DNA from 2 places in the Arthrobacter sp. 05T45 genome. Region 1 is predicted to be linked to the other one. Evidence: predicted binding sites of a transcription regulator. Region 1 holds the regulator's gene; the other holds the start of a gene.
The links. The regulator HrcA, encoded in region 1, represses chaperone genes, less so after heat shock. The targets are predictions, from matches to a motif close to TTNGCACTCGNNNNNNNCGAGTGCNAA.
Positions count from the first base shown of each region.

Region 1 (4,413 bases):
TCGGTCGCGGTCTCGGCCGCCAGTTCATCGCGGTCGCCCTTGGCCAGGGCCTGGACCAGGACCAGCCGTGTTCCTGGCCGTGGTTCCTCAGCCAGGTCCACGCATTCGACGCTCAGCTCCCCGGCAGCGACGGCTGTCACGGTGCCGGTCAGGCGCTTGCCTGCGCCGTCCGCGATGTCGACCGCTTCGCCGACGCCGATCCGTTTGACGGTGACGGCGTGTCGGGCCTCGGTTCCCTCGAGGACGAAGGCCGAGCCGGGGACCTGCTGGTCCAGGGTGCCTGGGGCGGTGAAGAAGACCGGGTTACTCACCGCTACAGGTTACCGAGCCGGTCCCGCAGTTTGGCGAAGACGCCGCCGCTGGCCGCAAGCTTTCCTTCCGTGAGGTGCTCGCCACGGTGCTTGGCCAGCTGGCGGAGAAGTTCCTCCTGGACGTGATCGAGCTTGACCGGTGTTTCCACCTGCAGGTGCACCTTCAGATCGCCGCGGCCGTGGCCGCGCAGGTGCGTGACGCCGAGACCGCGAAGGGTGATGATCTCGCCGGACTGGGTGCCGGCCTTGACGTCGATCTCCTGCTGTCCGTCGAAGGTGTCGAGGGATATTTCGGTGCCGAGGGCGGCCGCCGTCATGGGAATGTTGAGGCTCGCGTGCAGGTCATCGCCCTCGCGCACGTAAGTGGCGTCGTTGTTGACCCTGATCTCCACGTACAGGTCCCCGGCGGGGCCGCCGGCAGGGCCGGCCTCGCCCTGGCCGGACAGCTGGATGCGGGTGCCGGTGGCCACGCCGGCCGGGACCTTGACGGTCAGCGAGCGGCGGCTGCGGATCCGGCCCTGGCCGCTGCACTCGTTGCACGGGTCCTTGATGACGGTGCCGAAGCCCTCGCAAGACCCGCAGGGGGCGGACGTCATGACCTGGCCCAGGATGGACCGCACGGCGCGCTGGACCTGACCGCTGCCGCCACAGATGTCGCAGCGGACCGGGTGGGTGCCCTCCCGGCAGCAGGACCCCTCGCAGGTGGGGCAGATGACGGCCGTGTCGACCTCGAGCTTTTTGTTCACGCCGAACACCGCATCGCGGAGGTCGATCCGGACGCTGATCAGCGCGTCCTGGCCGCGGCGGACCCGGGACGCCGGGCCGCCCTGGCCGCCACCGGCGCCGAAGAAGGTCTCGAAGATGTCCTGGAAGGCGAAGCCCTGGCCCGAGTAGCTGCCGCCGCCGAACCCGTTGTCGGTGCCGTTCTCGTTGCCGGTGGTGTCATAGACCCGGCGCTTCTGCGGATCGGAGAGGACCTCGTAGGCGTGCGTGACGGCCTTGAACCTGTCCGAGGCGTCCTCCCCGGGGTTCACGTCCGGGTGCAGGGTCCGGGCCAGTTTCCGGTAGGCCTTCTTGATCTCCTCCCCCGATGCGTCGCGGGAGACTCCAAGAACGTCGTAGTGGCTGCTCAAAGTGTGTATCTCTTCCTTGTTGTACTGCCTGTGGGGCACTGCCTGTGGGGCAAGAAGTCGTATTCGGTCCCGGACCCGTCAGGGCCCCAGGATCCTCGAAAGATAGCGGGCCACCGCTCGGACGGCGGCCATGGTGGTGGGATAGTCCATCCGGGTGGGCCCAAGCACTCCGACCTTGGCCGTGGCGTCCGGCCCGTAGGCGGTGGCCACGACCGAGGCCTCGGCGAGACCGTCGTAGGGGTTTTCCCGGCCGATGCTGACGGTCACGCCGCGCGGGTCTTCGGCCATTTCGCTGAGCAGGCGGAGCATGACCACCTGTTCCTCGAGGGCCTCCAGCACGGGTCCGATGCTGAGCGGGAAGTCCACATTGGAGCGGGCCAGGTTGGCGGTGCCGGCCATGACCATGCGCTCTTCACGGCTGCTCGTGGCCAGGGCCTCAAGGCCGCGGGCCAGCGCCTGGGCTGCTCCGCGCCGCGCGGGCGGGCCACCGGCAACGACGGCGGGCAGCAGCTGCGGCATCAGGCTCAGCGGCGTACCGGAGAGGCTGGCCAGAAAGCTGCTCCGCAATTCCGACAGCGCGTCGTCGGGAATGTCCTGCCCGACGTCGATCACGCGCTGCTCCACCTTGCCGGTGTCAGCGATCAGAACAGCCAGCACTTTCCTGGGCGCCAGCAGCACGAACTCAATGTGCCGCACCCGGGCGCGGCTGAGCAGCGGATACTGCACGACGGCGACCTGGTTGGTCAGGTGCGAGAGGAGCCTCACGGTCCGGTCAAGGATGTCGTCAAGGTCCTCGGATCCTTCCAGCAGCGCCTGAATGGCCCGGCGCTCGGCCTGGGACAACGGCTTCACCGCTGAGATCTGGTCGACGAACAACCGGTAGCCCTTGTCAGTGGGGATCCGGCCTGCACTCGTGTGCGGTGCCGTGATCAGGCCCTCGTCTTCCAGCGCCGCCATGTCATTTCGGATCGTGGCGCTCGAGACGCCGAGATGGTGCCGTTCAACGAGCGCTTTGGAACCAACGGGCTCACGCGAATGGACGTAGTCCTCCACGATGGCGCGCAGCACTTCGAGTTTGCGCGGTTCGCTCACGCTCCACCTCCAATCGACTGTCCCGCAGCCGGTGCCACCCCCCGCGTCCGGTCCGGGTACACCAGTGGTGCACGGACGGCCCGCCACAGGACAAGGGTTAGCACTCGACATGCCTAAGTGCTAACCAGTCTAATATGAGTCGCCGCGTTGTTAGCATTGGATTCGCTCCAGGCGTGGCCCGCGGGAACGCGATTCCCGTCACGCCGGCGCCGAGACCGTGGCAGATGCTGCCGTTGCCGCGCCGTCGCGGTCCGGTTCCGGCCCCCGGAGAGTTCCACCGACCGCCGTACATTCCGAGTGCAAAGTAAGCGTGAAGAGATGTCGTACCAGAACTGGGGACCCCAGGACCTGTCCGCCCCCGCCAAGACCCAGTTGCCGGAAGTCCCGGTGAAACGCGGGATGGTCCTCGAGGAGGTCCAGTCCGGCTGGGTGGGCGCCGTAACCCGGGTGGAGAAGTCCGGCGGCATGCACGTGGTGGCGCTGGAGGACCGGCGGGGCAAGTCGCGGTCCTTCCGCCTCGGCTTCGGCTTCCTCTTGGACGGCCAGCCCATCCGCCTGATGCCGCCGGCCCCGAAGAAGACGGCACCGGCCGCCGGTGCCGGCCGCACGGCGTCGGGCTCGGTGCGGGTGGCGGGGCAGCGCGCACAGGTGGCCAAGGCCAGCCGCATCTGGGTGGAAGGAAAGCACGACGCCGAGCTGGTGGAGAAGGTCTGGGGCGATGACCTCCGGGTGGAGGGCATCGTCGTCGAGCCCCTGCACGGCATTGACGACCTCGCGGCCGCCGTGGCGGACTTCGGCCCGGGCCCCGGCCGGCGCCTCGGCGTGCTCGTAGACCACTTGGTGGCCGACTCCAAGGAGTCGCGGATCGCCGACGCCGTCATGGCCTCACCGGGCGCCGCAGGCAACGTCCTGATTGTGGGGCACCCCTACGTGGACGTGTGGCAGGCCATCCGGCCCTCGGTCCTGGGGATCGAGCAGTGGCCCGTGATCCCCCGCGGCACGGACTGGAAGACCGGGATCCTGATGGCTTTCGGGTGGCCCCACTCCACGAAGGAGGACATCGGCCTCGGCTGGCAGAAACTCCTGGGGGCTGTCCGCAGCTACGCTGATCTGGAGGCGTCGCTGCTTGGCCGCGTGGAAGAGGTCATTGACTTCCTCACCGTGCCCTAGTCCGCCGCGGCGGCCGCCCCTGATCTCCATTTCCTTGCCCGAGCAAGTATTCTTGAAACGGCGGCCGCGCTTCCAGTGCGGTCCCGGCTATTTCAGGCACAACCCAGGCAGCAACGCATCACCGCAATCCGAAGGGCTACACCGTGGCAGATAACGCACGCGAACACACGGGCAATCAGGCTGGCCATGGCCAGCCCCCGTACCATGGCGTTCCGGCAAACGCGCTGCCGCTGACGGCCAGCGAGGACCGCCAGTGGGCCACGCTCGCGCACTTCGGCGGCATCCTGGGCTGCGTGCCGTCGCTGCTGATCTACCTCATCTTCAAGGACCGCGGCCCGTTCACGGCACAGGAATCCAAGGAAGCCCTCAATTTCACCCTGCCGCCGACCCTGGCCGCGGTACTGGCCAATCTGCTGGTCTTCATCCCGGTGGTGGGCAACCTCTTCGCCGTGCTCGCCACGGTGATCTGGATCGCCGTGACGTGCTTCTCGGTGGCGGCAGGCATCCACGTCAACCGCGGCCAGCCGCACCGCTACGAGTTCAACCTGCGCTGGATCAAATAGCCGGCCCGGACCCAAGCACGAGAGCCGGCCGCCGCCCGTCAGGGGCAGCGGCCGGCTCTCTTTTGTGCGGCAGGGTGTTGTGGCCGCTGATGCGGGCAGCCAAGTCGTGGAAGTTTTGCCGGCAGACTAGTCCGGCAGGATCCT
Region 1 covers NZ_JBFTKI010000012.1:43,595-48,007, forward strand. Annotated here, with positions in the region: gene AC1DGD_RS13025 (16S rRNA (uracil(1498)-N(3))-methyltransferase) at 1-311, opposite strand, end outside; gene dnaJ (molecular chaperone DnaJ) at 314-1,444, opposite strand; gene hrcA (heat-inducible transcriptional repressor HrcA) at 1,523-2,536, opposite strand; gene AC1DGD_RS13040 (DUF3097 domain-containing protein) at 2,855-3,706, shown strand; gene AC1DGD_RS13045 (DUF4870 domain-containing protein) at 3,850-4,269, shown strand; gene hemW (radical SAM family heme chaperone HemW) at 4,396-4,413, opposite strand, start outside.

Region 2 (4,413 bases), on a different contig from region 1:
ATCCACCGGGTCCGGGGCAGGAAGAGGACAGTTGCGGCAAGGATGGCCACCAGGACGGTGACGGCGGCAGGGACGAGGCGCCGGAAAAGGTGCAGCCAGTGTTTGATGAGGGCCATGGACCGGCCCTGCTCGTAGCGGCCCACGAACTGCAGCGTCATAAGGAAGGCCGAGATCAGCAGGAAGACGTCCACGCCGCCGGAAACCCGGCCCAGCCAGATGTGATAGCTCATGACCATCAGCACAGCGAGGGACCGGAGGCCCTGGATTTCAGGCCTGAAGGTGGATTTTCGGCCGGCCTTGGCTGCGGGATCATGCCCCGCCGCGGCAATGTGCCGGGCAGGCCGGGGCAAGGTTCCTTGCTGTGTCATAGAACTACCCCTCAACCAGATAACCAAAGCCTCCATGTTACCAAAACGTAATTTTGATGGCCAATCGTCACGGCGCCACTGATCCCCATTGAGGCATGCCAACGTGGGAGTTTCCAGTGAACCCGCGACGCTGGAGCGGCACCTGACGGGTTAACTCTGCCAGAATCACGGCAACTTGCGGCCACGAACACGGCAGAACGGCAGCAGTGACTCGACAGAAAAAGGGACGGCCCGGCAGATGCCGGACCGTCCCCCTGCGGGCAGAGCCTAGTGCTTGCGCCCTGCGTGCTCGTCTTCGTCAGCCGGCTTCTCCACCACGAGGGTTTCCGTGGTGAGGACCAGCGCCGCGATGGAGGCCGCGTTGCGCAGAGCCGCACGCGTCACCTTCACGGGGTCGATCACGCCGGCGGCGATCAGGTCTTCGTATTCGCCGGACTTGGCGTTGAAGCCCTGGTTCACGGCGGATTCGGCGACCTTGGCAGCCACGACATAGCCGTCGAAGCCGGCGTTCTGGGCGATCCAGCGCAGCGGCTGGACCAGGGCGCGGCGGACGATGCCGACGGCCGCAGCCGCGTCACCTTCGAGGGCCTGGACGGCAGCGTCCTCGTCGAGCGCCTTCAGCGCGTGGATGAGGGCGGAGCCGCCGCCGGCCACGATGCCTTCTTCGAGGGCAGCGCGGGTGGAGGACACGGCGTCCTCGATGCGGTGCTTCTTTTCCTTCAGCTCAACCTCGGTGGCGGCGCCGACCTTGATCACGCCGATGCCGCCGGCCAGCTTGGCCAGGCGTTCCTGCAGCTTTTCCTTGTCCCAGTCCGAATCGGTGCGGGTCAGCTCGGCGCGCAGCTGGGCAACACGGGCGGCGACGTCCTCGGCCGAACCGGCGCCGTCGACGATCGTGGTGCTGTCCTTGGTGATCGTGATGCGGCGTGCGGTGCCGAGCACCTCGAGGCCAACGGTGTCCAGGCTCAGGCCCAGCTCCGCGGAGACAACCTGCGCACCGGTGAGGGTCGCGATGTCCTGCAGCATGGCCTTGCGGCGGTCACCGAAGCCCGGCGCCTTGACGGCGACGACGTTCAGCGTGCCGCGGATGCGGTTGACGATCAGCGTGGACAGGGCCTCGCCCTCGACGTCTTCGGCGATGATGAAGAGCGGCTTGGAGCTCTGCAGCGCCTTTTCCAGCAGCGGCAGGAAATCCTGCACTGAGGAGATCTTGCCCTGGTTGATCAGGATCAGGGCGTCCTCGAGGACGGCCTCCTGGCGTTCCGCGTCGGTGACGAAGTACGGGGACAGGTAGCCCTTGTCGAACTGCATGCCCTCGGTCAGTACCAGCTCGGTCTGCGTGGTGGAGGACTCCTCGATGGTGATCACACCATCCTTGCCGACCTTGCCGAACGCCTCGGCCAGCAGCTCGCCGACCTCGTCGCTCTGGGCGGAGATTGCGGCAACGTTGGCAACCTGCGTGCCTTCAACCGGGCGGGCGTTCTCCAGCAGGCGGGCGGCGACGGCCTCGACCGAAACCTCGATGCCGCGCTTGATTTCGCCCGGCGCGGCGCCTGCCGCTACGTTGCGCAGGCCTTCCTTGACCAGGGCCTGGGCCAGGACGGTGGCGGTGGTGGTGCCGTCGCCGGCAACATCGTTGGTCTTGGTGGCGACCTCCTTGGCAAGCTGCGCGCCAAGGTTCTCGTAGGGGTCATCCAGCTCGATTTCACGGGCGATGGTCACACCATCGTTGGTGATCGTGGGGGCGCCCCACTTCTTGTCCAGTACGACGTTGCGGCCGCGCGGACCCAGCGTGACCTTGACGGTGTTGGCGAGCTTATCGATGCCGGCTTCAAGCGACCGGCGGGCAGCGTCGTTAAACGCAAGCTGCTTTGCCATGGTTTTGTCCTTTCAAGACAGAACCCCGCGCAACTGATCCATTCAATGCGAAAGGATCGGCTGCGCGGGGGTCCAAGAGAGTTACTTTACGACGATCGCCAGAACGTCGCGGGCGGAGAGCACGAGGTACTCGGTGCCGCCGGTCTTGACTTCGGTTCCACCGTACTTGGAGTAGATGACGACGTCGCCAACGGCAACGTCAACGGGAACGCGGTTGCCGTTGTCATCGAAGCGGCCGGGGCCTACTGCAACAACTTCGCCTTCCTGCGGCTTCTCCTGCGCGGAGTCCGGGATAACCAGGCCGGAAGCCGTGGTCTGCTCGGCTTCGAGCGGGCGGACAACAATACGATCCTCAAGAGGCTTAATAGAGACCGACACTCGGACCTCTCCTTTTCGTCAGCAAATTCGTGGACTATGAAGCGGTGATGCCAAGGCGCACAGACCGTCGTCGCGGTGCCGGCAGCGTGCCTGGCGGAACGCGCTTCATGTGTTAGCACCCTCCTAGGGAGAGTGCTAATGACGACTCTATGTAAATGGTTAGCACTCGGTCAAGGCGAGTGCCAGAAATTCGTTCCGGGTGAACATTTCCCCCTAGGGGACATGCCCATTTTTGCCTGCGGCCAGAGGACACTTGGGCATCATGCTCTGTGCCCGCGCTGAGCGATGGACATGCCCAAGGTGCGCGGGACCTGCGCGGGCGAGCAAGTTGGGAAATATCCACTCATAAGCCCGAGCGATGGACATGCCCTACGACGGCGTCCGGTCCAGAGGGCCATGCCCATTCTGCGTTGCGACCAGAGGACACTTGGGCGTCATGCTCTGTACCCGTGCTGAGCGATGGACATACCCAACGGGCGCGGGCTGCCCGGGAGGACATGCCCATTTTTTGCTGCGGCCAGAGGACACTTGGGCGTCGTACTCTGTGCCCGCGCTGAGCGATGGACATACCCAACGGGTCCGGGCTGCCGGGGAGGACATGTCCATCCGTGGCGCAGGAGGCTGGGCATGTCCCGTGGCCCATGGCCCGTGGCCGTTGGCCGTTTGGCGGTGCGGTGCGCGCCCACCAGCGGCGTCTATTCGCGCGCCTACTCGATGGCTACTGGTCTGCGAGGTCGTCGAAGTCCACGTCCTCGCCGTCGTCTTCGTCCGTGTTCTGGCCTTCGTCATTCCGGTGCCGGAACGACAGCACGGCGCCGGCGGCGGCCAGCAGAATGCCGGCGACGAGGAAGATGATGCCGCCGAGCCGGGCCGCGGCATAGGTCTCGCGGATGGCCCGGGCCTCGTCCGTGGCGTCCTGGACGTTCTTGCCGCCGACGGAATACACGGTGGCGTTGAAGGAATCGAGGAAGAAGATAATCACCAAAAGTGCGACGGACACGACGGCGATCACCGCGCCGGCGATCAGCGCCGGTTTTGCGTAGCGGGCAAGTCCCTGCGGCCGCCGGCGCTCCTGCCTGGCGTCGTCGTCGCCGGCCGTGTCCTGCCCGGCCGTGTCCGCTGAGATGCTGTCGCCTGTGCCGCTGTCTTCCATGCCATCAAGCCTAGCCCCCGCCGTCCGGTCACAGCGCGCCCGCTGACCTCAACTACGCTGGATGCCATGACTGACGCACCGCAGGAACAGATTGCCCCGATCCTCACCCCCGAGGGCTGGGAGCTGCTGGCGTCGTTGGGCCCGTACCGCGAGGACGAGGCCTTCCGCCTCACGGCGTCGCTGCGCAAGGCCGGCCACTCCCCCGAGCTGGTCTCGGCCGTGCTCACCCAGTCCCGGCTGCGGACCAAGGCCGAGGCGAAGTTCGGCGAATTTGCCCGGCAGATGATTTTCACGAAGGCCGGTCTGGAACAGGCCACCCGGCTCACGGTGGCGGCACGGCACGCGCAGCGGTTCGCGGAGGCCGGAATCGGCCATGTCGCCGATCTCGGCTGCGGGCTGGGGGCCGACACGATGGCCCTGGCATCCCTGGACCTGGTGGTCACCGCTGTGGAAATGGACGAGGCCACGGCCGCCTGCGCCACCATGAACCTGATCCCCTTCCGCAACGCCACCGTGGTCCACTCCGATGCCACCTCGGTTTCGCTCGAGGGGATCGACGGCGTCTGGCTGGACCCGGCCCGGCGCACCACGTCCACCTCGGGCACCAAGCGGATCTGGGATCCGGAAGATTTTTCC
Region 2 covers NZ_JBFTKI010000001.1:410,641-415,053, reverse strand. Annotated here, with positions in the region: gene AC1DGD_RS02005 (acyltransferase family protein) at 1-368, opposite strand, end outside; gene groL (chaperonin GroEL) at 636-2,246, opposite strand; gene groES (co-chaperone GroES) at 2,328-2,624, opposite strand; gene AC1DGD_RS01990 (hypothetical protein) at 3,343-3,777, opposite strand; gene AC1DGD_RS01985 (class I SAM-dependent methyltransferase) at 3,844-4,413, shown strand, end outside.
Region 2: the regulator HrcA is predicted to act here: its motif matches at 2,784-2,810, upstream of groES (co-chaperone GroES).